DNA from 3 places in the Agrobacterium sp. LEGMi-208b genome. Region 1 is predicted to be linked to each of the others. Evidence: riboswitches for the same ligand, from Rfam matches in the RefSeq annotation. Region 1 holds a riboswitch; each other region holds the start of a gene.
The links. A riboswitch is a leader RNA that binds a small molecule or an ion and turns the genes downstream of it on or off. The one in region 1 is predicted to bind cobalamin.

Region 1 (9,977 bases):
GCCTTGCCTGCGAGGCCGAGGTCATTCTATCCAATACGGGCGATAGCGGTTATGAGCTGGATTCGACTGATAATGCCGGGCTTGCTGGCGATTTCACGATCGTACCGAAAAGCTTTCCCGCAAAACTCTGCGTGTTGCTGCTGGAGCGTTTTCAGCGCAATCCGGAAGCACCTGTGTCCATCTTCCCCTGTGAGCTCGTGCCGCGCAACGGCGAAAAGCTGAAACAGATCATTCGCCAGCTTGCCGATGAATGGCAATTGCCGGCGGGCTTTGCCTTTTATCTGAATGAGAAGTGCCGTTTCGCCAATAGTCTGGTGGATCGCATCGTTTCCGAGCCTATCGATCCGGTAGGTGCCGTGGCCGAACCCTACGCGCTTTGGGCGATAGAGAGGCAGGACGGGCTTGTCCTTCCCTGCACTCACCCTTCCGTGGTGCTGACGGACGATCTCGATCACTATGAAAAGCTGAAGCTTTTCCTGCTCAATCTCGGCCATTCCTATCTGGCGGAACGCTGGTCGCAGGATGCGCGTGCTAAGGACGAGACGGTGCGTCAGGCAATGGCCGATGATGCGCTGGTTGCGGATCTGGAAACGCTCTGGCGGGATGAGGTTCTGCCGGTCTTTGCGGCTGAAGGCATGGGAGATGAGGCTGAGGCCTATATCGGAGTGTTGCGCGAACGTTTGCGCAATCCGTTTCTCGCGCATCGGCTGGCCGATATCGCCGGCAATCACGATGAAAAGAAGCGTCGCCGATTCATCCCGATCATCGCTGCTGCGGAACGGCTGGGATTGAACCTGCCGCAGCGTCGGCTGCGTGCGGCGCTTGCCACCATCAAGCAATAATGGAGTTCGTCATGCAGCGCATGGGCATGGTCATAGGCGTCAAGCCCGAGATGATCGCAGAATATAAAAGGTTGCATGCCGCCGTCTGGCCGGAAGTTCTGGCGCTCATCAGCGACTGCAATATCCGCAATTACACGATATTCCTGCGCGAGCCGGAAAATCTGCTCTTCGGCTATTGGGAATATCACGGCAGCGATTTCGGCGCCGATATGGCGAAGATGGCCGCGAGCCCCAAGAACCAGGAATGGTGGTCTTTTACCATTCCCTGCCAGCAACCGCTCGAAAGCCGGAAGGAAGGCGAGTGGTGGGCCACGATGGAAGAAACCTTCCACCACGATTGAATGATTTCCTTTGACACTGACCGCGAGTGACCGGCCATGACCATAATTACAGATCTGCGTGTTTTCGACCTGCGTTTTCCCACATCCCAGAGCCTCGACGGTTCGGATGCGATGAACCCCGACCCGGATTATTCGGCGGCTTACGTTATTCTCGACACCGACGAGCCGGGCCTGAAGGGCCATGGCCTGACCTTCACCATCGGGCGCGGCAACGACATTTGCTGCATGGCCATCGAGGCGATGCGCCATCTGGTGGTGGGCACCGATCTTGCCACCGTCACTGAGAACCCCGGCAAATATTGGCGGCATCTGACCAGCGACAGCCAGCTGCGCTGGATCGGGCCGGACAAGGGCGCGATGCATCTCGCCACCGGCGCGGTCGTCAATGCCGTATGGGATCTGCTGGCCAAGAAGGCGGGCAAGCCTGTTTGGCAGCTTGTTGCCGATATGAGCCCGGAAGAAATCGCCGATATCGTCGACTATCGTTATCTGACCGATGTGCTGACCCGTGACGAGGCGCTTGCGATCCTAAAGAAAGCCGAAAGCGGCAAGAAGGAGCGGATCGAGACGCTGAAGAGCGAAGGCTACGCATGCTACACGACGTCGGCCGGGTGGCTCGGTTATGACGACGCCAAGCTGCGCCGTCTTTGCCAGGAGGCCATCGATGCCGGTTTCAACCATGTTAAGATGAAGGTCGGCCGTGATCTGGAAGACGACATCCGCCGTCTCACCATCGCCCGCGAAGTGATCGGCCCCGACCGTTACCTGATGATCGACGCCAACCAGGTATGGGAAGTGGATCAAGCGATCGACTGGGTGAAGAAGCTCGCCTTCGCCAAGCCCTTCTTCATCGAGGAGCCTACCAGCCCGGACGATATCGCCGGCCATCGCAAGATCCGCGCGGCTATCGGCCCGGTGAAGGTGGCGACCGGTGAAATGTGCCAGAACCGTATCATGTTCAAGCAGTTCATCGCCGAAGGCGCCATCGACGTGGTGCAGATCGACAGCTGCCGCATGGGCGGTCTGAACGAGGTGCTGGCGGTGCTGCTGATCGCCGCCAAATACAATTTGCCGGTCTGGCCGCATGCCGGTGGCGTCGGGCTTTGTGAATATGTGCAGCATTTGTCGATGATCGACTATCTGGTGGTTTCCGGTACCAAGGAAGGTCGCGTCATCGAATATGTCGACCACCTGCATGAGCACTTTATCGAGCCCTGCGATATCAGAAATGCCGCTTACATGCCGCCGAAACTGCCGGGCTTTTCCATCGAAATGAAGCCGGAGTCGATCGAGACCTATACGTTCGAGGAATAATCGAAGGATGACAGCGCCTCTTCGAGGCGCCGCCACTCCGTTTCGCTCCCGGGAAGGCCTAAACGCATGTCGTTCGGCCTTTCATCAAAAATGCGCACCAGAATGCCGCGTCGGCCAAGATGGCTGAAGAGGTCTGCGGCGCGGGGATCCCGCACCAGAGTAAATAGCGACGTGCCGCCGGCAATCGCCAGCCCTGCCTTTTCCAGCATGTCATTCATGCGCCGGGCCTCCTCGGCAAGACGCAGACGCATGGACGATTGCCATTCCCCGTCCGCCAGAGCCTGCGTTGCGATAAAAAGCGCCGGGCCGGAAACCGCCCAGGGGCCGAGCCTTGCCTCCAGTTCAGCGGCGATACCGGGCTGCGCAATCGCGAAACCCAACCGAACCCCCGCCATGCCATAAAATTTGCCGAAGGAGCGCAGCACCACCAGCGCATCCTGACCGGCGGCATTTGCGAGGCTTTCGGCAAGTCCCGTCTCGATGAAGGCTTCGTCCACCACGAGCAGCCCGCCCTTCCGGTGCATGGCTTCGGCCAGCGACAACAATGCGGCGCGATCGGCGATGCGGCCATCGGGATTATTGGGATTGACGACCACAGCATAGTCATGGGCCGACAGTTCATTGATGTTTTCTACTTCGGTCACAGCCAGTCCGGCCATGCGCGCCGTGCGGGCATGTTCCGCATAGGCGGGCGAAAGCACGGCGCCGCTTTTTGCCCTGCGGCCGAGAGCGATCTGAGCCAGCAATGGCATCAGCATCTGGGTTCCGGGGGAAAGAGCCACATGCCGGGCGGAGGGTGCACCGAAATGGGTTGCCGCCAGATGTTTCAATTCTTCGGCGGCATCCGGTTCCGGCAGGCGGGTGAATGCGCTGGCGGGAATGGGCGAATGCAGGTAGGAGTGCGAATTGATCCCGGTCGAAAGGTCGATCCACGGTTCAGGCGCTTCCGGAAACATCAGCCGCGCCCTGCCGAGATTGCCGCCGTGACGGATCGCAGCCTTCGCCTTTTCTGATACTGTCTCGCCCATGTTCTTTGCTCTCGCTTTCCTGTCGCTCGTAATCGAACGCCTGACCGGCTATCCGGACTGGCTGTTCAAACGCATCGGCCATCCCGTCACCTGGATCGGTTCGCTTATCGCGCTGCTGGATAAAAAATGGAACCGGGAGAGCGCGTCATTTTCACAGCGCAAGGCGGCAGGTGTGGCCGCTCTGGCCGTTTTTGTCGGGCTGACGCTGCTTGTTGCGTGGTTTGCGCAATCCGCTCTGCTTCTCTTCCCCTTCGGTCTTTTGCTGGTTGCCGTGCTGGGCGCTTCGCTTCCGGCCCAGAAAAGTCTTGAGCAGCATGTCGAGGCTGTCGCCACCGCTTTGGAGCGCGAAGGGGTGGAAGGTGGCCGAAAGGCGGTATCGATGATCGTCGGCCGCGATCCGCAAAAGCTGGATGAGGCGGCGATCTGCCGGGCGGCGATCGAAAGTCTGGCGGAGAATTTTTCCGACGGCATCGTGGCCCCCGCCCTCTGGCTTGCACTCATGGGCCTGCCGGGCGGGGCGGCCTACAAGGCGATCAATACGGCCGACAGCATGATCGGCCATCGCTCGCAACGTCATGAGGCCTTCGGATGGGCCTCTGCCCGGCTGGACGATCTGGTCAATCTGCCAGCCTCGAGGCTCAGCGGCGGTCTTTTCGTGGTCGCCGCGTTTTTCGTCAAGGGCGCATCGTCCAGCGGGGCGGTTGCCGCGATACGTCGCGATGCCCGCCATCACCGTTCCCCCAATGCCGGCTGGCCGGAGGCGGCACTGGCCGGCGCGCTTGGCTTTGCGCTTGCCGGGCCTCGCTCCTATGGCGGGCAGATGATCGACGCGCGTTTCATGGGCGAAGGCGGAAGGGCGGCGCTGGTTGCGGGGGATATTCGCACGGCGCTGCGGCTGGCGCGGGTTGCCGACCTGCTGTTGATCGGCCTGTTCGGATTGCCGGCAATCCTTATCGCGCTATAGCAAGTAGCCTGTTGAGATCGAGGTGCTGTTCCATGTGCGCCGCAAGGCGATCAAGAACGGTGTCCACCTGCGCATCGTAGTTCAGTGCCGTGCCGTGTCCGCCAAGCCGCTCAAGCCACGCGCCGCGTTGGTGGTCATCTGAAAAAAGGCCATGGATATAGGTGCCGAAGATGCGGCCGTCAGGTGATATGGCGCCGTCTTCATGCCCGTCAATTTTCGAAAAAGGCAGGTTGTCGGGTCCGGCAGCGGTTTCGCCGACATGCATTTCATAGCCGGATAAATCAATTCCGTCGAAACTTTTCCCTGTAACGGAAACCAGTCGCTTGTCACCCGTCAGAATAGTGTCGACATCCAGCAGGCCGAGCCCGTCGACCGTCGCTGGCGGACCTTCGATACCGTCAGGATCGGCAATGGTTCTTCCAAGCATCTGGTATCCGCCGCAGAGACCCAGGATATAGCCGCCGCGTCTCACATGCGCCTTGATATCGATGTCGAGGCCTGCACTTCTCAGCACGGCAAGATCGGCGATGGTGGATTTCGAGCCGGAAAGCAGGACCAGCCGGCAATCGGCAGGAACGGTTTCGCCCGGCCGCACGCGGATCAGTTCGACATCCGGTTCCATATCCAGCGGATCGAGATCATCGAAGTTGGAAATATGCGGCAGGATCGGCACGGCGATGCGGATCTTCGCGCCCGGTTTTCGCTCAGCCGGGCCGGAAAGCCCGAGAGCATCTTCCGCCGGCAATTTTGCGGCGTCGGCAAAATGTGGCAGAAGCCCGATCGGGCTCCAGCCGGTCTTTTCGGCAATTATCCGCATGCCGTCCGAAAACAGGGTCGGATCACCGCGAAAGCGGTTGACGATGAAACCTTCGATCATCGCCGCGTCATCGTTTTCGAGCACTGCTTTCGTGCCGACGAGGCTGGCGATGACACCGCCCCGGTCGATATCGCCGATCAAGATGACGGGCGCGTCCGCGGCTCTGGCAAAACCCATATTGGCGATGTCATTGGCACGCAGGTTGATTTCGGATGCGCTGCCCGCCCCTTCCACCAGAACCAGATCGGCCTGTTGTTTCAGGCGGTCGAAGCTTTCCAGCACGCGCGGCATCAGCCCGGCCTTCATGTGCTGATAATCAGCTGCCCTGGCATTGCCGGCGATCTTGCCCTGGACGACCACCTGCGCGCCGGTCTCGCTTTGCGGCTTCAGCAGTACCGGATTCATGTGAACGGAGAGCGGCACGCCCGCCGCCCGCGCCTGCAGCGCCTGTGCGCGGCCGATCTCCCCGCCATCGGCGGTGACGGCCGCATTATTCGACATGTTCTGCGGTTTGAACGGCATGACGGAGAGGCCGCGCCTGACGAAGGCGCGGGCAAGCCCGGCCACCATCAGCGACTTGCCGACATCCGAGCCGGTTCCCTGAAACATCAGCACCCGTGCCGCCATGTCAGAATTCTATCCCCGCCTGCGCCTTTACGCCCGCCTTGAAGTGATGCTTCACGAGGGTCATTTCCGTCACCATGTCGGCGGCGTCGATCAGCGGCTGTTTGGCATTGCGGCCGGTGACGACCACATGCAGATCGGGCCTGCGGCGGACAAGCGTTTCGACCACCTCCTCCAGCGGCAGGTAGTCGTAACGCAGCGCGATGTTCAGCTCGTCGAGGATCAGGAGACCGATAGTCTCGTCGGCCATCAGGAGCTTGGCTTCTTCCCAGGCCTTTGTGGCCGCCGCAACATCGCGCTTCAGATCCTGCGTGTCCCAGGTGAAACCCTCGCCCATGGTGCGCCAGACAACCTTGTCGCCGAACAAAGTCAGCGCCTGCTGTTCGCCCGTTGACCATGCGCCCTTGATGAATTGCACGACGCCGACCCGCCGTCCGGTGCCGAGCATGCGCAGGGCAAGGCCGAAAGCGGCCGTGGACTTGCCCTTGCCGGGACCGGTGTTGATCATCAGCAGGCCTTTTTCGATGGTCTTTGCCGCAACTTCGGCATCCTGCACCGTCTTGCGGTTGACCATTTTCTGCCGGTGGCGTTCGGCTTCGCTGTCGCTGATGTCGCGTATCATTGCATTTTCCTTTTCATCCAGTGGCGCGGGATCCGCTGCCACCCGCCGTTCGGAGCGGCGACTATACCCAATTTGCCGCACCCGGCAATGCGCCGGCCACGGGGCCGCGGCATTGACCCTTCCGCCCGTTCAGCCTAAGGGTAGCGAACTGACGGTCTTTTCGCGGCAACGGGAAAAGCTAAGAGGGAACACGGTTCCAACCCGATCACCGGGTCATTCCGTGGCTGCCCCCGCAACTGTGAGCGGTAAGCCCGCACCGTAAAGCCACTGGACCCTTAAGATGGTTCGGGAAGGCGGTGTCAGGGTGTAAAGCCGCGAGCCAGGAGACCTGCCGTTTCAGGAAAAACGTCTGTCGGGCGGGGTGCTCCGGTCAGTCGGTTAGATCGAACATCCGGTTTGCGCCTGTCCGCATGCCGTTTTCGATATCCGCACCCCGAGATATTTTTGCAAGGCGCGGGAAACGATACGGTTTGGATATTTCAGCGACATCTTCATCTGCAGGCGGAAACACGCCGGACGAAACGGCGTCCGGCGTGATCGTCTTCGTTTGCAGGAGCTGTCGCGATGAAGCCGATCCCAATGCCGAACCGCGCCCCGGTTCGCATCTTGTCAACGCCGTCATCGCAAAGGCGGAGGAAACGGGTATCACCGTTCATTCCGTCAACTGCCTCGCCAATTGCAAGCGCGGGCTTAGTGCCGTACTGCGCAGTGCCAGCGGCTGGTCCTATGTTTTCGGCGGGCTGACCCCCGGTGATGCGGAAGATTTGCTGACCGGCGCGCGGCTGCTGGCTGCCGCCCCCGATGGCCTGATGCCCTGGCGCGGCCGCCCTGAACCCTTAAAGCGCGGCATGGTGGCGCGCATTCCCCCATTCGATTTTACCGAGGAGAAATCATGAGCACCCTTCTGGACCGCGTTCCCTGCACGATTGTTACCGGCTTTCTGGGGGCGGGAAAAACCACGCTGCTGCGCGGGCTTCTAGAAAAGCTGGATGGCAAGCGGCTGGCGATCATCGTCAACGAATTCGGCGATATCGGTATCGATGGCGAAATTCTCAAAGGCTGCGGCATTGAGAGCTGCCCGGAAGAAAACATCGTCGAACTGGCCAATGGCTGCATCTGCTGCACGGTGGCGGATGATTTCCAGCCCGCCATCGAACAGATTCTAAGCCGCCAGCCCAAGGTGGAGCATATCCTCATCGAGACCTCGGGCCTTGCCCTGCCAAAGCCGCTGGTGCAGGCCTTCCAGTGGCCGGCGATCAAGAGCCGCGTGACGGTGGATGCCGTCGTGGCGGTGGTGGACGGCGCCGCCCTTGCCGAAGGTCAAGTGGCGCATGACATGGAAGCGCTCGCCGCCCAGCGGGCCAATGACGAGGCACTCGATCACGATGACCCGGTCGAAGAGGTTTTCGAGGATCAGGTCGCCTGCGCCGATCTTATCGTGTTGACCAAGGCCGATCTTCTTGATGATGCCGGTCTGGACAAGGCCAAGGCGCATGTTCTCGAACATCTGCCGAGGGCGGCAAAGATCGTTGTGGCCTCGAATGGCGCCATCGACCCCGCCGTTCTGATCGGTCTCGGCCTTGCGGTGGAAGAGGATATCGAAAACCGCCGCACCCATCATGATGGTGAACTTGACCATGAACACGATGATTTCGACAGCTTCGTCATCGACCTGCCGGCCGTGACCGATCCGGAAGCGCTGGCAGCCCGTATCGCCGAGACGGCGGCTGCGGAAAATGTCCTGCGTATCAAGGGCTTCATCGAGGTTTCCGCAAAGCCGATGCGCCTGCAGGTGCAGGCTGTCGGCAGCCGCGTCAACCACTATTACGACCGGCCCTGGGCGGCGGGTGAAGAGCGCCGCAGCCGCCTCGTCGTCATCGGCGAAAAGGGTCTTAACCGCGAAAAGATCGAACAGATGCTGGCCGCCTGACGATGCACATCCTCGCCACCACGTCCTCGTCTCTGGACGATCTGATAGAGCCGGTTGATCTCAACCAGCCCCGGTCGGATGTGGTGATGCTGTCCTTTTCGGCAAGCGATCTGGCGGGGCTGGAACAGGCGTGGCGGAAAACAGAGGGTGCACTTCCCTCTCTGTCAGCCGCCAACCTGTCCGAGCTTCGGCATCCCATGTCGGTCGATCTTTGGATCGAAAAGACGGCGGAACATGCCAGCGTTATCCTTATCCGGATTCTCGGCGGTGCGGAACGCTGGCGGTACGGCGTCGATCAGCTTTCCATTCTTGCGCGTAAGCACGGCATCAAGCTTCTGCTTTTGCCGGGTGAGTGCAGCGAAAGGGACGAGAAGCTTGAAGCGGCCTCGACCGTCGATAGGCGGATTTTGGGCTCGGTCCTCTCCTTCTTCCGCGAGGGCGGGCAGGAAAATATGGACCGGCTTGCTTTTGGTCTTGCCGCTCTTGCAAGGGGCGAGGCATGGCCGGATATCGAAGCCGAACCGCTACCGAAAGCCGGTTTTTACCGGCCCGGTATGGGCGTTGTGGATCGGCTGGAAGCCTGTGCGGGTTTTCCCGCCGATGCGCCGGTTCTGCCTATTCTCTTTTACCGCTCCATGCTTCTGGCGGCGGATGCCGCGCCTGTGGAGGCGCTTTTCGAGGCGCTCTCGCAGCGCGGCTTTGCGCCCTTGCCGATTTTTGTCAGCGGCCTGAAGGATGGCGAGGCGGTTCGGTTCCTCGAAACGGCGCTGCCCGATCTGAAGCCCGACGCCATCATAACCGCTACAGCCTTTGCCAGCCAGACGGATGACGCCGGCGCAACCCTGTTCGACCGTCTCGGCGTGCCGGTGTTTCAGGTGGTGATGGCGACGACGCGACGCGATGGCTGGGCGGAAAATGCCCGTGGCCTCAATCCCTCCGATCTTGCCATGCATGTCGTCCTGCCGGAGCTGGATGGCCGGATTCTCGCCGGTGCGATCTCGTTCAAACAGACGCGAATGGATGGCGGCGTCAGTCTCCTGAATGTGCCAGAGCCTGACCGCGTCGCACAGGTGGCAAATCGTATCGCCGCTTTCCTGCGGCTGCGGAATGCCCCTCCTCGAGATCGCCGCATCGTCATTCTGATGCCGGATTATCCCGGTGCGGCACCCGGGCGAACCGGTTATGCCGTCGGCCTCGATGTGCCGCAAAGCGTGCTCGAAATGCTGCGCGATCTGGCCGGGGCCGGCTATGCGGTCGAGGATATTCCTGAAACCGCATGGGCTTTGCTCGAGCGTATCGAACAGCAGGGAGCGGCAATTGATCTTCCCGCTTATGACGCTCATTTTTCCGCCCTGCCGCCGGCTGCCGCCGCATCCGTAAACGCGACATGGGGTGTGGCAACGGATGACGACGCACTCGTTGATGGTGCGTTCCGGTTCCGCGCCGCCCGTTTCGGCGAAGTGTTCGTGGCGCTCGCGCCGGACCGGGGCCGTAA
Region 2 (9,977 bases), 340 kb from region 1:
ACATTGAGGATGCCGCTCGTCGTCGATTCGTGCAGGCGCTGCAGCCCGATGCCAAGCCTGTCGAGACCGGCGCGAATATCCGGAAGTGCATTTTCCGCCGGCTCCGTCAGCTTCAATCGGGTTTTGCCCGAGGTGCTGCGATGGAAGAGCGGCATGCCGAGCCACTCTTCCAGTCCGCGTACAAGTTGGCCGACCGCCGCCGCGGTAACGTTGAGTTCCTCTGCCGCCGCGGAAAAACTGCCGTGCCGAGCGCTGGCCTCGAAGGCGCGCAGCGCATTGAGATAGACCGGCGCTTTCTTCTGCATGGCGGACTTTCCTCCCTGGCCGGCGCATGCTCTCATACGAGAGCAGCGCTGCCATTCTCGAATATTGACGGGTTTTCCAGAACGTTTGCGATCAGCATCGCGCCTTCCAGCGTCGCAAGCGCATGAAACGCCTCTTCCCTGCCGAGGCCGGCGGCCTCCAGTTTTTCGATGCCCAGCAGGAAGAAACGTTTCACTTCCATGCGCACCTCTTCCGGCAGATCGTGTGAGGTTGCCGCCAGCGTGCCGCACAGACACATGCGCCCGTCACGCCGCAAAGCGGTGAAAAAGGTCCGTTTCCAGGCTTCTATGGCGCCCGTTCCCCGGTCGATCTCGGCGTCCACGGCAGCCATGAAACGGTCCGTGTAACGTTTGGCCACAGCCGCGGCGAGCTTCTCCTTCGCTGGAAAATGGTAATGGACGGAAGACGCTTTCACGCCGACATCTGCGGCCACGTCCCTGAAGCTGAAGCCGCTGTAGCCGCCGCTTCGAATTCGTCTCTCCGCAGCATCCAGAATAGCAGCCGTCGTATCGGTCATTTTCAAAATCCTCTCTATCTAATGTTAGATAGGGCTTGCATCCGCGAAACGCAATCCATAAGTAGGCTGCCTATCTAACGTTAGATAGATAACAAGGAGACAGAGAATGCGTTTTGAAAACAAGGTAATTGCGATCACTGGTGGCGGCTCAGGCATTGGCAAGGAAGCTGCGGCCCGATTCCTGGCGGAGGGCGCAAAGGTCGCCATCAATGGCCGCGATCTGGCAAAACTGGAGGCTGCTGCGAAAGAGATCGATCCGAGCGGGCAGAATGTCGTCGTGTCTGCAGGTGACATCGCAAAGCCGGAGACTGGTGCCGCGCTCGTTGATACCGCTATTTCGAGGTTCGGCAAGCTCGACGTGCTGGTGAATAATGCGGGCGTCTTCAATCCGAAACCGTTCCTCGACCTGACCGAGGCAGATTACGATTGGTATCTGGACACGATCCTGAAGGGCAAGTTCTTCACGGCACAGGCCGCCGCGAAGGCGATGAAGGAAAAGGGCGGCGCGATCGTCCAGACCGGCTCCCTATGGGCGATCCAGGCGATTGGCGCAACGCCGTCGGCCGCCTATTCCGCGGCCAATGCCGGCGTCCATGCCATGGTTCGCAACCTCGCCATAGAGCTTGCGCCCTATAATATCCGCATCAATGCCGGCGTCCATGCCATGGTTCGCAACCTCGCCATAGAGCTTGCGCCCTATAATATCCGCATCAATGCCGTCGCTCCGGCCGTTGTCGAAACGCCGGTCTACAACACTTTCCTGTCGGACGATCAGGTCAAACAGGTTCTGCCGACCTTCAATGCCTTTCATCCGCTCGGTCGTAATGGCCAGCCGCGCGACGTCGCCGAAGCGATCCTTTTCCTGGCGTCCGAACAGGCATCATGGATCACCGGCACGATCCTTCCCGTAGACGGCGGCGTCACCGCCGGCCGCCAGTAGGAGGCTTTCATGAGCAACATGCAGGACTGGAATTCATACCGCGGCGCCCTGATCGGCCGCGTCGGCGATTTCGCAAAGCTTAGCCCCGATGTTCTTCGCGGGTTGAACATCATGGAAGCCAGCGGCGACAAGACCGGCAAGATTGAGCCGAAGATGCACGAGATCATTGCTCTGGCCGTTGCGGTCACGACCCGCTGCGACGGATGCATCGCCGTTCATGGCAGGAAGGCCATCGAACTGGGTGCCAGCGAAGAAGAGATCGCCGAGGCCCTCGGCGTGGCTATCTCGCTTAATGCCGGCGCTGCGTTGACCTATACGGCTCGCGTGTTCGATGCGATCAAAAGCCTGCCGAGTGAGTGATGTAAGTTCGATCAGCGCGGGATTATCCTCGCGCTGATCGTGCATGTAGCTGGATTGTTTCTCGAATTCTCAATTTTTTCGGCATCCGACGAGGCCGTATTCATGCGTGGTTCGCTGGAGCTAACGCTTGGAATCAGAATTTTCCGACAGTCAGACCCATTGGAGTTTATCTGTCGGCAACTTTAACGAGTTCTATTTATGATTGATTTCGTGACGATCTACCCTTGACGGATTCTTTTTTTTGCCGAAATTTCCCAGGGAGAGGGGGACGTCTTGGCAGAAAGCAGTTTTACACCTTCAGTTGAAAAACCTACCACACGGCTGTTTGGGCAGCTTGAGCCGGAGATATTTACACTGTTCGTGGGTGCCAATCGGCCTATATCTTTGAATTAACAAGTCTCTGTGCACTCAGGTCCCGCAACCAAATCCTACGCTACACGATCCCGCAACAGCCGAAGATTTCGATTCGGTTAGCACTGCGATCGTCGGCGCTAAATCCCTGACATAAAACACAAAATCCGAGACCCACAGATGCAAAGCAGGCGCTGGGGCAATTCCTGATAATGCCGCTTATCCGATGGATAAGAGGGGCTCTGAGGCCCATTTTATGGTGAACAGCCGCCGGTGAGCTTTTAGGTCGCTGCCCGGAGAACCTGTCCGGCGCCAAGCGGTCTGAAATTAATGCGTACACCTCGGTAAGCCAAGCCAGTCTTAACTGGCTCGGATTTTATCATGGGCTTCACGTTCGTCTACTGTAGAGCGCACCTCAAGGCTAATCGTCGTAGCCCAATCGATTAAAACGTGAAGATGGTTTTTGATTAATCGTCTTCGTGGACAACCTTTTCGAAGTCCACACTGCTATCCGTTCCTCTCGATGACGGATATGAGAAGCGACCAAACGCGCTGTAACCTTGACTTCTCCAGAAGCCAAGCGCGCCAGGCGTTTTCGCATCGGCATGAAGATATGTGGCTAAGTATCCGACTTTGCGCGCCTTGCTCTCGAGAGCCTTCACAATTAATGATCCTAGCCCTTTCCTTCGGGCGCGTTGTTCCACATAGACCCTGACGATCTGACACACCTTCTCCACGTCACTGTAACGATCTCGCAAGCGGTCCATCGTTGATGGCTTTCTTTCCAAGTCATAGAATCCTCCAGTTGCGACGATGCGCCCTCCGGCGCCTTGGACGATGAGAAAACGTCCGCGCATCTCATCTGAAAACCAGTTCTCGGTGCCAGCGCTCAGCAGCGAGTCCAGATCGGCGTGCCAAGTTGGCGTGTAATCGATCTCGTAGACTTCATTGATCATCCGTAGGCAGAAAGCACGCGCTTCCGCTCTTAGCTCACTTCCGGCCTCCTCTGTCAGCCATACCAACGACGGGCCATCAATAGGCATTCATGTGCTCCCTTGACCATGGCCGTAACGGCGGCAATTTTGGGTATAACAGCGTCAATTGCCACACTGTTTCATAACGCTCATCTCTGGTGCGACGTCTCAACAAACCCGGCGATGAAATCGACGGCGTCGTCGCCATTTCTTAATCCGAGATGGATGCTTTTTTGTATGCCGTCCGGACCAATACGGACGGGGCGGACACCGAGCGCTGCCGCTTCCCGACGCACCAGCCAGTCGGGAATGGCGCTGACCCCGCGGCCTGCCGCCACGAGTTGGAGCATCATTTCTGTCGTTTCGACATTTCTGTGGTGACGCGGACGGCAATTGGCTGGCACCAGAAATTGCGTGAACACATCCAACCGCTCCGGCGGGACAGGATAGGTGAACAGTGTCTCATCAAGCAGGTCCGCGGGTTCGGCATGGCGTTTCTGCGCCAGAGGATGGCCGGCGGGAACGGCAAGCACCAGCTCATAGTCGAACACCGGACGATAGTGGATGCCGGGCGCCTCGATGGGGTCGGGCGTGATCAGGATATCGATCTCATATCCCGTCAGCGCTGACACACCGCCGGAGGCAAATGAGGTCGTCAGTTCCAGACCCACATCCGGCCATTCCATGAGATAGGGCTTTGTCACTCCCATCAGCCACTGGTGGCAGGGATGGCATTCCATGCCGATCTTCAGCGAGCCCCTCTGGCCGTGGCGATAATCCGACAGGACATTCTCGGCCCTCTCAATTTGGGGGAGAACACGCTGCGCCACCGTTACGATGTAGCGACCGGCCTCGGTGAGACGGAGGTTACGACCGTCTTTCTCCCACATCGCCACGCCATAGCGCTCTTCGAGCTTGCGGATCGTATGGCTGAGAGCGGACTGGGAGACATTCAGCCGCTCCGCCGCCGCCGTCAGGCTGCCCAGGCGATCAACTTCACGCAGAATCGACAGATGTTGCCTGTCCAGCATAGTTATGCCCGCCCATGGTCAGGTGGGACGCTCGCTCCCGGCGCATCATCGTGCACAGAAACCGGCCGGTGGTTCATGTCGACCGCGACCATGGTGAAATGTCCGGTGGCCGTAATGTGCCTCTCTCCCGTTAGAAGATTTTCCGACCAGAGTTTTGTCTCGATGGACATCGAACTGCGGCCAACGCGCTCTACCCGTGCCTGCGCCTCAACGATTTCACCGATCTCGATTGTTCTCGCAAAGTCGATGCGTTCGGATGAAGCAAGGACCACCAGCTTGCCGGAGTAGCGCGATGCGGCAACGAATGCGGCTTTGGTCATGTAAGAGATTGCTTCGCCCCCGAACATTCGACCAGCGCTGTTGGCCTGATCCGGGAAGACGATCTCGACCATGGCAACGGTATCTTTGATATCCGGGGCTTCCGCTGGAACGAGCTCGGGCAACGCGTAGATCGCGGCCACTTCATCCTCCGGAATCGCGACCATGTGGAAAATACCGCGCGTACAGGTGTGCCGCTGACGGCTGACAATGGTTTCCGCCACCATTTCGACTTCAACGGTAAGGGAACGGCGACCGGCCTTGACTGGTCTTGCCGCAAATTCGACGATGTGACCGATGCGTGCGGGCTGTTCGAAATCGATGCGCTCACAAGAGGCGGTCACGAAAGGGACCCTCCCAAATCGGGTAGCCGCGATGAACGCAGCGCGATCCATGAGAGCGAGGCCGGTGCCCCCGAACAGGGTGCCGTGATGGTTGGTGTCGCCCGGAAAGACGATATCTATGAGCTTGGTTGTTGAGCCGTGCTGCTGCATGGGCTTGTTTATATTTGTCATCGGCGCTGCCATCAGGTTGTGGCAGGGCAGGAACATGACGCAGAAACGATGGCACGGGAATGCCGGTCGCGAAAGCGGCACTCCGGGACACCCCGCCCGTGGACGTTATCTATCGCGGCAGGTCTCCTGGCTTACGGGTCGTCGCTCCTGTCCGTCTTCCCGAGGCAGGCCTCAGTGACTTGAATGGACTTTCGCTCGCCGCTTACAGTTGCGGGGGCAGCTTCGGCTTCAGGCAAAGCCCTCACCGAATTCCCTCTTAGCTCCGGACTTTCGTCCGCAGAACCACGATAGTGAACCAATGTCGCATGCCGCTGACGTGGTCAAGGCGTCTGTTGCAGTGATGTGGAGGAAGTCGACGTCCGGTTGTTCTCGCTTCTGTCGTCTCTCCGGCTTGTCGAGAGAAAACAATTCTCGCGTCCAATCATGAACATCGCTCATGCTTCAATGAGATAATACCAATTTTTCCTGAATGATGGCTCAGGCATAAGACAGGGACGGCTCTCGACGACGGAGGGTATGAAAACTGCCGACGGAGAGAACCAATGGAGCAATCGATGCAGGTTCGATCTCGGAACGAGGACGCCAGATCGCGATGAACACAGACTTCACCTTTACGATTAAAAGCATTCCCTTCGATGAGGACTATCGCCCCTCGGACAATACGCGGGCCACGACAAATTTTGCCAATCTCGCAAGAGGCGAGAACCGGCGGGACAACCTTCGAAACGCCTCGAGAATGATCGACAATCGTTTCAACGCCCTGGCGCATTGGAATAACCCGAAAGGCGATCGTTATTCCGTCGAACTCGAAATCATTTCGGTTGAGATGGCCATTGGTGCTGGAGGGAACCATGATGCCTTCCCTCTGATCGAAATATTGAAAACGAACATCGTTGACCGAAAAAGCAACGAGCGCATCGAGGGCATCGTCGGGAATAATTTCTCCTCCTATGTCCGAGACTACGATTTCAGCATCGTGCTGCCGGAGCATAATAAAAACCGGCCTGAATTCAGCATGCCGGAGAATTTCGGCGATCTGCACGGGAACCTGTTCAAATGTTTCCTGAACTCAGATGCTTACAAAGCGCACTTCAAAAAGCCGCCGGTCATATGCCTGAGCGCATCGAGCAGCAAAACATATCGCCGGACCGGAAATCAGCATCCTGTTTTGGGGGCAGAATACCAACAGGATGAAATGTCTTCGACGGATCTCTACTTCCAGAAAATGGGGCTGCAGGTTCGCTTTTTCATGCCGCCGAATAGCGTTGCGCCTTTTGCCTTTTATTTTCTCGGCGATCTGCTCGATGACTACACTAATCTGGAGCTCATCAGCACCATCAGCACGATGGAGACGTTTCAGAAGATCTACCGGCCGGAGATCTACAACGCAAATTCCGCGGCGGGTGCCTGTTATCGACCAAATCTGAAGCACCAGGATTATTCACTGACTCGCATTGTCTACGATCGTGAAGAGCGTAGCCGCCTGGCTGTCGAGCAGGGAAGGTTTGCGGAGGAGCATCTCATAAAACCGTACAAGACCATTCTCGAGCAGTGGTCTGCCAATCACGTTCGCTGACGAACCAAAAGCATAAGGTGGCCTATCATGAAAACACTGTTGCCAACGTCAACCGCCGGCAGCTTACCGAAACCCTCATGGCTTGCAGAGCCTGAGAAGCTCTGGTCGCCCTGGAAACTGCAGGATGAAGAATTGGTCGAAGGCAAACAGGACGCTTTGCGTCTGTCCCTTGACGATCAGCGACAGGCCGGCATCGATATCGTAAGCGATGGTGAGCAGACGCGCCAGCACTTCGTCACGACGTTTATCGAGCACCTCGACGGGGTTGATTTTGAAAAACGCGAGACCGTCAGAATCCGGGATCGCTATGATGCGAGTGTCCCGACGGTCGTCGGCGCCGTGTCTCGTCAGAAGCCTGTTTTCGTTGAAGATGCCAAGTTCCTGCGTCAGCAGACCAAGCAGCCTATCAAATGGGCCCTGCCGGGGCCGATGACGATGATCGATACACTCTTTGATGCCCATTATAAAAGCCGGGAAAAACTGGCCTGGGAATTTGCCAGGATCCTCAACGAGGAGGCCAGGGAACTGGAGGCTGCGGGCGTCGATATCATTCAGTTCGACGAGCCCGCATTCAACGTCTTTTTTGACGAGGTAAATGACTGGGGTGTTGCTACTTTGGAAAGGGCGATCGAAGGGCTCAAGTGCGAAACTGCCGTCCACATCTGCTATGGCTACGGTATCAAGGCCAATACGGACTGGAAAAAGACTCTGGGATCGGAATGGCGGCAGTATGAGGAAACCCTTCCCAAACTGCAGAAATCCAGGATCGGCATGATCTCCCTGGAATGCCATAACTCGCATGTCCCGATGGATCTCATCGAACTGGTCCGGGGCAAGAAGGTGATGGTCGGGGCCATCGACGTCGCAAGCAACACCATCGAAACCCCAGAAGAAGTGGCCGCCACCCTGCGAAAGGCCCTTCAATTCGTCGATGCCGACAAACTTTGCCCATGCACGAACTGCGGCATGGCACCGCTGTCCCGTCGTGTGGCGCGCGGCAAGCTAAATGCTCTCGCGGCGGGCGCGGAAATCGTCCGAAAAGAACTCGCGGCGTAGCGTTGGCTGAGCCGGAGGAGGCTGACATGACTATGGTGAATCACCGCTTCGACATTGTCGACAAGGCCGCGTTTTGCAACGGTATGTCGCGTCTCGGCTCTGCGGTCACCGTCGTCACTACCAGATACGGCGGGAAGCGTTACGGCTTCACCGCCTCGGCGGTTTGCAGCGTCAGCGACACGCCGCCAACGCTTCTCGTCTGCATCAATCGCGCCAGTTCGTGTTTTCATGCTTTTGAGAATGCGCGCCACTTCTGCGTCAATACGTTGATGCCTGGCCAGGAAGCTATATCGATCCATTTTGGGGGAAAGACGCCAATGGAGGAACGGTTTTCGCTTGGCGAATGGAAAGATGGCCTCACGAGTGTTCCGATCCTGGCCGACGCCTCGGTCAGCTTTGAATGCGAGCTGATCAATGCCGTCGACGAAGCAACTCACCGGATCATTTTCGGACGAGTGATCGACATTCGCGAGAGCGAAGAGCAGGCAACGCTGCTCTATTGCATGCGTCGTTATCTCAAGGGATAGCGGATACAGGCCGTCGCGCCACCGTCGCTCCTACGCTGCGGCACGAAATAGTCCGATAGGGTCGCACAACGCGGTTGCGATGATCGCAAGTTAAAATTAGATCCTGCCCGTAACCAAAAACACAGCCCGCTACCAAGCGGGCTTTCTGCGTTCGGGCAGGCCGGGGATTTAAGGCCTCGAGCCGCCGTATCAAAATTATCTGTAAGCGCAATAGAGGACGGTCGGAGAAAGGCTAAGCGATTGGACAAGGGCGCTAATGATGTCGCTATCGATCACGTCCCCTGAAATGACGACATCAATGGTAATTGTTTGATCAGTCGAATTGACGCGCCGTGCAAGCGACTTCACCGCCAGTTGATGATCTCCGGTCTGCGCCATCAGACGCGCTCGGACCTCTGCCTCATTTTCAGGGGCCGTACGAACCTCGATCGTATGCTGTTGTGCGGCAACGGGACGATGAGGCACGAAGCGCTCGACAAGTCGGACCAATTTCGGGGAGGCCATGTTGATCAGCAGGATAAGGAGCGTGGCTTCGGTGGCTTCAAACAATCTTCCATAGCCGGCCAAAACACCGATTGCGCCGGTCGCCCATACGGTTGCCGAGGTGCTCAAGCCGCGAATATTAAGTCCGTCGCGCATGATCAAACCAGCACCAAGGAAGCCTATTCCCGTGACGACCTGTCCGCCCATGCGAATGTCTTCATTGACCTCCAGAATAGCCGGCAATGCGCAATAAGCTGCGGCGCCAAAAGCCACAAGCGCATGGGTTGTCAGCCCGGTGGCACCTTGTCGCCACTGTCGCTCAAGGCCGATGACCGTTCCAAACACGACAGCGGCAATCAGGCGAGCCGAGATCGATAATGTGTCGTAAAGCCAGGGAATGAAGTCGTTTATCACGAGTGTCACCGATCGATTTTGAGTGCACTGTAAATTGAAACTCCAGATTGCCAAAAAGCGTTTTAGCACAAAACGGGACTGGAACTGACAGATGGAAACAAATTGGTTTCCAGTTTTTCTGAATTATAGCGACCTGGGTATGTATTCTTGCCCTTCCGATGACAATTGAGGCACAGTGCCGGAAACGGAGATGCGGAAACTGGCGTTCAGTGTGTTTCCAAGCGCTATCGGGGAGAGGAAGCAATGTTGTCATTTTTGCTCAGCCTTCGGTATGTCATGGGGCTTGCGTCCATCGGCGTGATCGCAGCTTCTTTTCTTATGTTCTGGGAAGGATTGCTGGCCATTGGCAACGCCTTTGTCCAGATGCGCGTAAATCCGGATCAGGCAATCGTCGCCGCAGTATTGCAAGGCGTGGACAAGCTTCTATTCGCTATCGTCCTCGTGATTTTCGGCTGCGCAATTACGGTCGGCTTTGTCGCCAGCCCAACCGCACACTGGAGAGCGCAACTGCCTCGCTGGATGCTCATTGAAGGCGTCGCCGAACTCAAGAATCTCTTCTTTCAGATGATTATTCTCTATCTCGTCGTGCAT
Region 3 (9,977 bases), 1.3 Mb from region 1:
AAGATTGACCTGCCCAATTACGGCGAGTTCGACGAGAAGCGGGTTTTCGCCGAAGGTTCGATTTCCGGCCCCTATAATTTCCGCGGTGTCCGGATCGGCATTCCGATCTGCGAGGAAATCTGGAACGACATGGGCGTGTGCGAGACGCTGGCCGAAAGCGGTGCGGAAATCCTGCTGGTGCCGAACGGTTCGCCCTATTATCGCGGCAAGCTGGATGTGCGCCATCAGGTGGCGCTCAGGCAGGTGATCGAAAGCGGCCTGCCGCTCGTCTTCGCCAACCAGCTGGGCGGGCAGGACGAGCTGGTGTTCGACGGTGCAAGCTTCGGCTTCAATGCCGATAAAACGCTTGCCTTCCAGATGAGCCAGTTCGAGGCCACACTTGCCGTCACCGACTGGAAACGCACTGCCGATGGCTGGCATTGCGAAAGCGGGCCATTCTCGAAAATCCCCGAAGGCGAGGAGGCGGATTATCGCGCCTGCATGCTGGGCTTCCGCGATTACGTCAACAAGAACGGCTTCAAGAGTGTGGTTCTCGGCCTTTCCGGCGGTATCGATTCGGCGATCTGCGCGGCACTGGCTGTCGATGCGCTCGGCGAGGAGCGGGTGCGCTGCATCATGCTGCCCTACCGCTACACCTCGGAAGAATCGCTGAAAGACGCCGCCGATTGCGCGAAAGCGCTGGGTTGCCGTTACGATATCGTGCCGATTTCGGAGCCAGTGGAGGGTTTCCTTTCGGCGCTTTCCGATCTCTTCGAGGGTACGGAAGAGGGCATTACCGAGGAAAACCTGCAGAGCCGCACGCGCGGCACCATTTTGATGGCCGTCTCGAACAAGTTCGGCTCGATGGTGGTGACGACGGGCAACAAGTCCGAGATGTCAGTGGGTTACGCCACGCTCTATGGCGACATGAATGGCGGTTTCAACCCCATCAAGGACCTCTACAAGATGCAGGTCTATGCCATTTCCAGCTGGCGCAACGCCCATGTGCCGCCGGGTGCGCTCGGTCCTTCCGGTGAGGTGATCCCGGCCAATATCATTTCCAAGGCCCCGTCGGCCGAATTGCGACCCAACCAGACCGACCAGGATTCGCTGCCGCCCTATCCGGTGCTGGACGATATTCTGGAATGCCTGGTCGAGAAGGAAATGTCGGTCGAGGAAATTCTGGCGCGCGGCCATGATGTGGCGACCGTGCACCGGGTGGAGCATCTGCTCTATCTCGCCGAATACAAGCGCCGGCAATCGGCGCCGGGCGTGAAGATCACCAAGAAGAACTTTGGGCGTGACCGGCGTTATCCGATCACCAACCGGTTCCGGGATCGGTGATGAGGGCGGTTTCCGGAAGGCGTGTTTAACGCCGGATCTTCTTCATAAACAGGGCGATTGCTGTACGAAGGTGCGGCAAATTTCTTCTCCCCGCCGGGGAGAAGGTGGCCCGAAGGGTCGGATGAGGGGGCTAGCTCTCGATCTATCTCGACCCTCACCCCCTCATCCCGCTGCCGCGGACTTCTCCCCGGCGGGGAGAAGAAACAAGTGGCATGCGCCCGGTCCACAGCGCGGATATGTGAATGGCGCGGAGAAAACCCCGCGCCGCTTCCTCACCTTAAATAACCTGCCCCACGTCGATGCGGTTACCATCCGGGTCTTCGAACACAAAGGCGCGCAGGCCGTAATCCTTGTCCTGCAGCCCCTTGATGATGCGCAGCCCCTGGCTCTTGCACAGCGCGTGCAGCGCATCGACATCGCTGACCATCATATGCGCCACATTGAAGGGCGCTGCCTTGTGGGTGGGCTGCAATGTCAGGTGCAGCTCGGCATTGCCCTGTTTGAGGATCATGAAACCGACGGGGGTGCCGTTTTCGAAGGTCTTTTCGAAGCCCAGCACGCCAACGTAAAAATCATGGGCCTTTTCGATATTCCTGACAGGAAGCATGGCGGCGATCCGCCCGAAGCGGATGCCGTGATCGGCGATGGTATTCATCGCGGAACCTCGGATCTGGGAGAAACGGCAGGCGGCGCGGACGGTGCCGGGGCGCTGGCGTTTTTTCCGGTTTGAATTTGCAGGACGGTGCCTGCCGCCCTAGGATCATAATCGAGGCGATGGCGGATGCAAACGGAATGTCTCTATTGCCGAGCGCCTTGAGCGAGAACACAGACACGCCCGGGAGGCAGAATGCGCAGCTCCATCGAAATCTTCAACATCCGCACCCGGCAGATGCGGGTGGTGTTACAGACGCCTGATCTCTTCGAAGCGCCGAACTGGTCGCCGGATGGAAAATACCTGTTGTTGAACAGTGAGGGGCTGCTTTATCGCCTGTCTCTTTCCGGCGGGGCCGCGCCGGAAAAGGTCGATACCGGCTTTGCCACGCTCTGCAACAACGACCACGGCATTTCGCCTGACGGTTCGCTCTATGCCATCTCCGACAAGGTGGAATTCGGCAAGAGCGCCATCTATCTCCTGTCCTCTATGGGAGGCGCGCCGCGGCTGATGACGAGGAACCTTCCTTCCTACTGGCATGGCTGGTCGCCGGATGGGAAGAGCTTTGCCTATTGCGGCATTCGCGATCAGGTCTTCGATATCTATTCCATGGATGTCAAGACCGCCACCGAGACGCGGCTGACCCATGGCGAAGGCCGTAATGACGGTCCGGATTATTCGCCGGATGGTGCGTGGATCTATTTTAATTCCAGCCGCACCGGGCAGATGCAGATCTGGCGGGTGCGGGTCGACGGTTCCGCCGTCGAACGCATCACCGACAGCCCCTATGGCGACTGGTTTCCGCATCCGTCACCCGTAGGTGACAAGGTGGTGTTCGTCTCCTATGACGGCGATGTCTTCGACCATCCGCGTGACCTCGACGTGCGGGTGCGGCTGATGGATATGGATGGCGGCAATGCCGAAACGCTGTTCGAGCTTTTCGGCGGGCAGGGCACGATGAACTCGCCCAACTGGTCACCAGATGGGGATGAATTCGCTTATGTCAGGTATTTCCCCGTGGAGTGATGCGGTAAAGGGAGGACCCGTCATTCCGGCCTTGAGCCGGAATCCAGTCGACGCGCGTCTGCGCGGCGAAAAGACTCCTCTCAGTCCAAGGACTTGGGCTGGCTGGATTCCGGCTCAAGGCCGGAATGACGGAGGTGAGGGGTGCCATGGTCACATCGCCGCATCGCCCGCAAAGAAGCTTGCATTCGCAAACTTTTTTGCCCATAGCTTCCTTGTCAGGTGCCTGCCTTTGCGGCGGGAGAATCGGGAATCCGGTGGAAGACCGGAACGTGCCCAGCGCTGTGAGGCGGACGTTCTTTTTAGAAGCCACTGGAGCAATTCGGGAAGGCGAAAAGGGCGGATGAAGCCAAGTCAGAAGACCGGCCTGACAGGATAGACCGAACCGCGCGGACGGCGGCAGGTTGTTGTCGAGGCGGGGTGTGTGTTTGCGCCCTGCCTTCGCATTGTTGGGGATAAACGATGCCAGCCGACTCGTCCGTAAGCAATCCGCCCGGTGCCAGTTCGTTCGATCATGCGCTTTCACCCGCCCGCCCGTTTTCAGGCGAGGAGCGCGAGGCGATCTATCGCGCCATCGAGACGCGGCGCGATGTGCGCGACCAGTTCCTGCCAGATCCGCTGCCGGACGCGCTTGTCGAGCGCCTGCTGAAGGCGGCGCATTCGGCGCCCTCGGTCGGTTTCATGCAGCCGTGGAATTTCACCCTCGTTACCGATGGCGCCGTGCGCCAGGCGGCATGGGTGGCCTTCAGCCGCGCCAATGAAGAGGCGGCGGCGATGTTTGCCGGCGAGCAGCAGGCGCTTTATCGCAGTCTCAAGCTTGAGGGCATCCGCAAGGCGCCGCTCAGCATCTGCGTCACCTGCGATCCGACACGGGGCGGCAAGGTGGTGCTGGGCCGTACCCACAATCCGCGCACGGATGTCTATTCCACCGTCTGCGCCATCCAGAACCTCTGGCTCGCGGCCCGCGCCGAAGGCGTCGGCGTCGGCTGGGTCAGCATTTTCCACGACAGCGACATTCGTATTATTCTTGGTATCCCCGACCATATTGAAATCGTCGCCTGGCTGTGCCTTGGCCGGGTCAACGAACTTTACACTGAACCGGAACTGGCGGTGAAAGGCTGGCGGCAGCGCGTGCCGCTGGAGGAACTGGTGTTCCGCAATCGCTGGGGCGGTTGACCGGGCGGCTCCACCCCTCCCGGACGAAACCGGGAGGGGTGGGCCGGGAAAGGTGGGCCGGGAAAGGTGGCCATCGTCTCTTCAAACGACAGTGCAGTTAAAAAGATTGAGGATGGGGTGAATGGGGCTGGCGAGGCTGATCGCGCCGCTTGCACCCCAGAACAATCCGACGACATTATTGCCGGCGGTGTCGATGACGGCGCTGCCGCTATCGCCCGGCTGACTGAAGACTTCGCCGGCGCGGCGCGGCGATATGCCGATCTGGTTGCGCATATTCGGCTGCTGTACGTCGTAAAAGCCGGAAACGACGCCATTGGTGATATTGGTCGTCACGCCCGATTTCGTGACATTCATGTTGAGCGCCGCAACGGCCGCCCCCACCGGCGAAGGGAGGTTGTAGATTGCGCCGATGGTGGCGAGCCGGCCATTCGCCGGGCTGGCGACAGCCGCATCGACGCCATAGGGCGTTCCCTGATAGACGATGTTGCCCCTCTGGAAAGCGACGATATTGGCGGCAAGATCGCCAAACCAGGTGCGCGCCGGTTGCGACACGTCATCGCCGATCTGGGCATTGTCCCGGCAGATGACATGGGCATTGCTCATGATCAGCGGTGCGCCGTTGGCGGCCCGGACGACTAGCCCGATGGTGCCGACGGTATCCGTCCAGGACCAGTAATCCGGGCTGCCGCTGATGCCGCCGACCATCGGCTCCACGACTTTTTCGCGCGGGTTGTCGGAAAGGCGTCTGGGGTGATCCTTCCATTCCGTGCCGGGCGCGGGCGGTGTCAGCACCGCCTCGCTCGGGCGGTCGAAGGATCCTTCCCGTACCTGCAGCGGCGCGCCGCCCAGCGTCGTCATCAGACCCGCCTTCAGCGATGGCTCCGGCGCGCGGTGGTAAAGGATCAGGCCAAGCTCCTGTGTCAGTTCGCCGGCGGCGTCCTCAAGCAACCCGACGCCGATCGCCGTGACGCCGGGTATGCCTGTCAGCTGATGGTAATGCCGCTCCTTGAGCGCGGTGAGTTCCTCGAAAGTCATTCGCTTGCCTCATGGAAAAAGGGGTGAAGGATGGATGTCCGGCTTTACAGGGGCGGCGCGCCCGGTGGGGTGAAGGGCTGCGCCGCCCGTGCCTGAGAGCCGTCAGTTCAAGGGAATGATCTTGCCGCTGGACGGAGCGCCGCCGCCGGCCGGCGGAGGACCGCCAGCCGCCGCCTGATCGGCGAGCATGCGGTATTGGGAGGTGCCTTTTTCAGTGCTGATGGTGCCGGAAACCGTGTAGAGATAGACGTCGCCGGAGACGGCGTAGTCGTTGCTCTGATTGTTCACATAGAACTCGATCTCGACAGTCGACATATTGGTCGCGCGTTCCAGGAAGGCGTCCATCAGCATGGTGATCTGCTGATCCGTCAGGCCCTTGGAGCGCATTTCCTGTTTGGTCTTTTCATAAGAGGCGGAAGCGCCGCCGCCGCCGAAGAACCAGGTCCAGACCGAGAGATTGGCGCTGGCCGTGGTCTTTTCGTATTCGTTGATCTCCTCGCGGTAGGAAGCATCCAGCATTCCGAGCGCAAGCGTGTTGAGGTCCCTCACATCCTGGCTGGAAAGCGCCGAGATTTGCAGCTGGGCCTTGATTTTTCCCGTGGTATGCGCCGGCACGGTATAGGAAATGCCGGTCAGCTGTCCCATGCCGGAGACCGAGATGGAATAAGATTCCTTCGCTTCGCCTGTCGGCAAAGTTGCGATGACCGGGACAAAAGGATCGAGCAGTTTGACGCCGGTTGCGGTGATCTGAATGGATGTCATGGCTATACTCCTGATGGTTGTGGGCTTCATAGGTCAATGAAACTCTGACCGTCCACTCGGGGTCGAGGTGGGCGACATGGTCGTCTGGAGATGCATGAAAGGCGCGAGCGGCTAAAGCCGCACGGCATATATATATTTTGCATGTTGCGCTGATCCACTTAAAGTGGATATTTTTATAATATGCACTCTTACAGCGAAGTCAATCGCGTTCGTGAATGCAACTTCTATATGAATATTTGCCGGGAAATGGGGTGAAGAATGTGTTTATCCATGGCCGAAGGATGGATCAAAGCAGGCCGCGGGACGGGCGCGGCCTGTACGGAACTGACGCATGGCGTCTGGCGTCGTGGAACATGCGAGGGCTGGCAGCGCCGTCTTTATTGCTGCGGCTGTATGCCCTTCAATGCCGGGTTCTTCAGGTCGATCCGGCCCGTCTGGTCCGGCAGGAATTTCGGGCCGATGACGCGGACGCGGCTGTCGTTCGGATCATAGTCGCGTTCGGGCACGGGCTGTTCCGGCGGTTTTGCGGCCTGTTGCTGTTCGGCGGGCTTCTCAGCCTTGTCACCACTCCTGTCACCTTGGGGTGATGGAATGGTGGTGATGCCGGAATAGGGTTTTTCGGATTCCGGCCGGGCCGCCTCTTCCTGCTTCTGCATATCCTGGTGATAGGCGGCCATGTTGCAGGCGCAGCCGGGCGCTTTGGCAGACGAATTACGATAAGCGAAGGCGGTCGGCAGGTCCTTGTAGGGTTTGCCGGTTTGCGCAGACACCATGTCGGCGGTTTCCTGATCCGCCATGGAGTGGAAATAAAGCTCCGTCTCTGTCCCCGGACACATTTTCTGGCATTGCTCCGCCTGGGCGCGGAAATCGAGCGGCGAAGCGTTGGAGGCAATCGGGAAAAACGAGCCGTCGCAGGTGCGCACGCAGAGTGTGCGAAGTCCGCCTTCGGCGGCGTTTGGGTAGGGCGACAGGCCCGCCTGTCCCGGCTCACCGCCACCCTGCCGGAAGGCATCGGGATAACGCGTGACATCGGGCGCCGGCGACGCTTGGGGGTTCATGTCCTCTGCGGGGCTGCAGCCATTGGCGTCGAGTGCGGCGAGAATGCGCTGGCGCCTGATGTCGCCGTCATCACTGCGCGCCGCCGCCATGGCATCGTCCCGGTCGCGGATGATCGCGCCGCGTTCGGCTTCGGCATCCGCCAGCGCATCGCCGATCTCGGCGCAGAGGCCGGCATTGGGATTGCCATAAACGATGACGCTGCCGGAGGAGCAGCCATAACCGCGCAGGTCGTTCCGGATCTTGCGGATGACGATGTTCTGGCGGGCGAGCGCATTGGCATAACGCCGCACCTCGGCCGTATTGCCGATGACGCGGGGCGGCGCGCGCAACTGCGCATAAAGCGTATCGCAGACCTGATCCGCGAAAGCGGCGGCCGGGGCGAGGAAAACAAGGGGAAGCAGGAGGCCGATGATGCGGCTGCGGCGGGTCAATTGTTCGATCCGTTCGATGTCCCCGGCCAGTGGCAGGGGCGTTATACTTCACGAAATCCGTGTTTCAGGAAGATAACATAAGCTGTTGCCGCAATGCGGCAACAGCATGTTCAAAATTGCGTTAATAGGCCTTCATCACATCGAAGGATGCGAAGCCTGAACGACGGCGAAGGCCGCCATGTTGACGACGCCGCGCGAGGTGACGCTGGGCGACAGGATGTGGGCGGGCAGGGCCGTGCCGAGCAGGATCGGGCCGACATGCAGGCCCTCCGTCAGCGTGCGGGTGACACCGAGCGTGATGTTGGCGGCATCGAGGTTCGGGAAAACCAGAAGGTTCGCTTCGCCGGTCAGCACGCTGTTCGGCATGGCGCGCTTGCGCAGCGCTTCCGAAAGCGCCGAGCCGCCCTGCATTTCGCCGTCCACTTCCAGTTCCGGTGCGGCTTCCTGCACGATTTTCAGCGCGCGGCGCATCTTGCGGGCGCTTTCGGAATCGCGCGAGCCGAAATTGGAGTGGCTGGCGAGCGCCACCTTCGGCGTGATGCCGAAGCGGCGGATTTCCTTGGCCGCGAGAATGGCCATTTCCGCCACTTCTTCGGAGGTCGGGTCGTAATTGACGAAAGTATCGGTGAGGAACAGCGCGCCCTGCTGGGTGATGAGCAGGCTGAGGCCGGCAAAGGAACGCACGCCTTCCTGCTTGCCGATGATCTGGTTCACGTCGCGCAGGTGGCGGTCATAACGGCCTTCGAGGCCGCAGATCAGCGCATCCGCTTCGCCACGCTTCACCGACAGCGCACCGATGACGGTCGTGTTGGTGCGCACGATGGTACGCGCCGCCTCCGGGTTGATGCCGGCGCGGCCGACAAGGGCGAAATAATCATCGACATAATCGCGGTAGCGCGGATCGTCTTCCGGATTGACCACGGCGAAATCGGTATTCGGACGGATGCGCAGGCCGAAGCGCTTCAGGCGCGTTTCGATGATCTGCGGGCGGCCGATCAGGATCGGGATGCCGGTGCCTTCTTCCAGCAGCACCTGGGCAGCGCGCAGCACGCGTTCGTCTTCGCCTTCGGCAAAGATGATGCGCTTCTTTTCGGCGGCCTTGGCGGCGTTGAAGACAGGCTTCATGATGAAGCCGGAGCGCCAGACGAAACGGTTCAGCTGGTCGAGATAGGCCTCGAAATCGGTGATCGGGCGGGTGGCGACGCCGCTTGCCGCCGCAGCGCGGGCAACGGCTGGCGCAATGCGCAGGATGAGGCGCGGATCGAACGGCGAGGGAATGAGGTAGTTCGGGCCGAAGATCGGCGTTTCGCCGCTATAGGCTCTCGCGGCCACTTCGGAGACTTCCTCACGCGCAAGCTCGGCGATGGCCTGCACGGCGGCCATCTTCATTTCCTCGTTGATCGTGGTTGCGCCGCAATCCAGCGCGCCGCGGAAGATGTAGGGGAAGCAGAGTACGTTGTTGACCTGGTTCGGGAAATCCGAACGGCCGGTGCAGATCATCGCATCCGGGCGGGCGGCACGGGCAGCTTCCGGCATGATTTCCGGATTGGGGTTGGCGAGCGCGAGGATCAGCGGATTTTCCGCCATGCGCTCCAGAAGTTCCGGCTTCAGCACGCCGGCGGCCGAAAGGCCGAGGAAGACATCGGCGCCGTCGATCGAGTCCGCCAGCACGCGCTTGTCGGTCTTCTGGGCGTAGACTTCCTTCCACTCGTCCATCAGCGTGTTGCGGCCGTCATAAACGAGGCCTTCGATGTCGTGGACCCAGATGTTTTCTTTCTTCGCGCCCATGGCGACAAGCAGGTTGAGGCAGGCAAGTGCTGCCGCACCCGCACCCGAGGCGACGATCTTGACGCTCGCGAGCGACTTGCCGGCCAGTTCCAGCGCGTTGGTGACGGCGGCGGCGACGATGATCGCGGTGCCGTGCTGGTCATCGTGGAAGACGGGGATATTCATCTTTTCGCGCAGCTGGCGTTCCACCTCGAAACATTCCGGCGCCTTGATGTCCTCAAGGTTGATGCCGCCGAAGGTGGGCTCCAGCGCCGCGATGGTCGACACCATGTCGTTGATGCCCGGCGCATCGATTTCGATGTCGAAAACGTCGATACCGGCGAATTTCTTGAAGAGGACGGCCTTGCCTTCCATGACCGGTTTGGACGCGAGCGGGCCGATATTGCCGAGGCCGAGCACGGCGGTGCCGTTGGAGATGACAGCGACGAGATTGGCGCGCGCTGTATAATCCGCTGCCATTTCCGGATTTTCATGAATGGCGAGACAGGGGGCGGCGACACCCGGCGAATAGGCGAGCGCCAGATCGCGCTGGTTGCCAAGCGGCTTGGTGGCCTGGATTTCCAGCTTGCCGGGGCGCGGATAGCGGTGGAAAAAGAGCGCCTGTTCCTCGATGTCGGCCTTTGCCGTGTTGGCGGGCGTGTTGTTCTTATCGTGAGAGGTCATTTTCCACCGTCATGTCTGGTTCAATTCCGGCCCCCTGAATACAACAAACTTTCCCGTGGTACAGC

Region 2: another riboswitch for cobalamin. It lies ahead of AC5YUO_RS09640 (acyl-CoA thioesterase); the one in region 1 lies ahead of AC5YUO_RS08160 (DUF1636 family protein).
Region 3: another riboswitch for cobalamin. It lies ahead of bluB (5,6-dimethylbenzimidazole synthase); the one in region 1 lies ahead of AC5YUO_RS08160 (DUF1636 family protein).

What each region holds. Positions count from the first base shown of each region.
Region 1 covers NZ_CM183445.1:1,644,357-1,654,333, forward strand. The annotation lists gene AC5YUO_RS08125 (mannitol dehydrogenase family protein) at 1-842, shown strand, start outside; gene AC5YUO_RS08130 (L-rhamnose mutarotase) at 854-1,183, shown strand; gene AC5YUO_RS08135 (L-fuconate dehydratase) at 1,220-2,497, shown strand; gene cobD (threonine-phosphate decarboxylase CobD) at 2,479-3,525, opposite strand; gene cbiB (adenosylcobinamide-phosphate synthase CbiB) at 3,524-4,489, shown strand; gene AC5YUO_RS08150 (cobyric acid synthase) at 4,476-5,933, opposite strand; gene cobO (cob(I)yrinic acid a,c-diamide adenosyltransferase) at 5,935-6,552, opposite strand; cobalamin riboswitch at 6,688-6,902, shown strand; gene AC5YUO_RS08160 (DUF1636 family protein) at 7,023-7,448, shown strand; gene cobW (cobalamin biosynthesis protein CobW) at 7,445-8,482, shown strand; gene cobN (cobaltochelatase subunit CobN) at 8,485-9,977, shown strand, end outside.
Region 2 covers NZ_CM183445.1:1,984,004-1,993,980, forward strand. The annotation lists gene gcvA (transcriptional regulator GcvA) at 1-305, opposite strand, end outside; gene AC5YUO_RS09615 (TetR/AcrR family transcriptional regulator) at 338-841, opposite strand; gene AC5YUO_RS09620 (SDR family NAD(P)-dependent oxidoreductase) at 948-1,781, shown strand; gene AC5YUO_RS09625 (carboxymuconolactone decarboxylase family protein) at 1,791-2,141, shown strand; gene AC5YUO_RS09630 (GNAT family N-acetyltransferase) at 2,960-3,535, opposite strand; gene AC5YUO_RS09635 (LysR family transcriptional regulator) at 3,616-4,497, opposite strand; gene AC5YUO_RS09640 (acyl-CoA thioesterase) at 4,500-5,366, opposite strand; cobalamin riboswitch at 5,430-5,632, opposite strand; gene AC5YUO_RS09645 (DUF1852 domain-containing protein) at 5,923-6,906, shown strand; gene AC5YUO_RS09650 (methionine synthase) at 6,934-7,962, shown strand; gene AC5YUO_RS09655 (flavin reductase) at 7,989-8,489, shown strand; gene AC5YUO_RS09660 (MgtC/SapB family protein) at 8,685-9,386, opposite strand; gene AC5YUO_RS09665 (YqhA family protein) at 9,630-9,977, shown strand, end outside.
Region 3 covers NZ_CM183445.1:2,953,541-2,963,517, forward strand. The annotation lists gene AC5YUO_RS14455 (NAD+ synthase) at 1-1,323, shown strand, start outside; gene AC5YUO_RS14460 (glyoxalase superfamily protein) at 1,601-1,978, opposite strand; gene AC5YUO_RS14465 (TolB family protein) at 2,171-3,001, shown strand; cobalamin riboswitch at 3,202-3,383, shown strand; gene bluB (5,6-dimethylbenzimidazole synthase) at 3,461-4,174, shown strand; gene AC5YUO_RS14475 (chymotrypsin family serine protease) at 4,256-5,209, opposite strand; gene AC5YUO_RS14480 (hypothetical protein) at 5,312-5,971, opposite strand; gene AC5YUO_RS14485 (DUF2865 domain-containing protein) at 6,349-7,461, opposite strand; gene AC5YUO_RS14490 (NADP-dependent malic enzyme) at 7,597-9,912, opposite strand.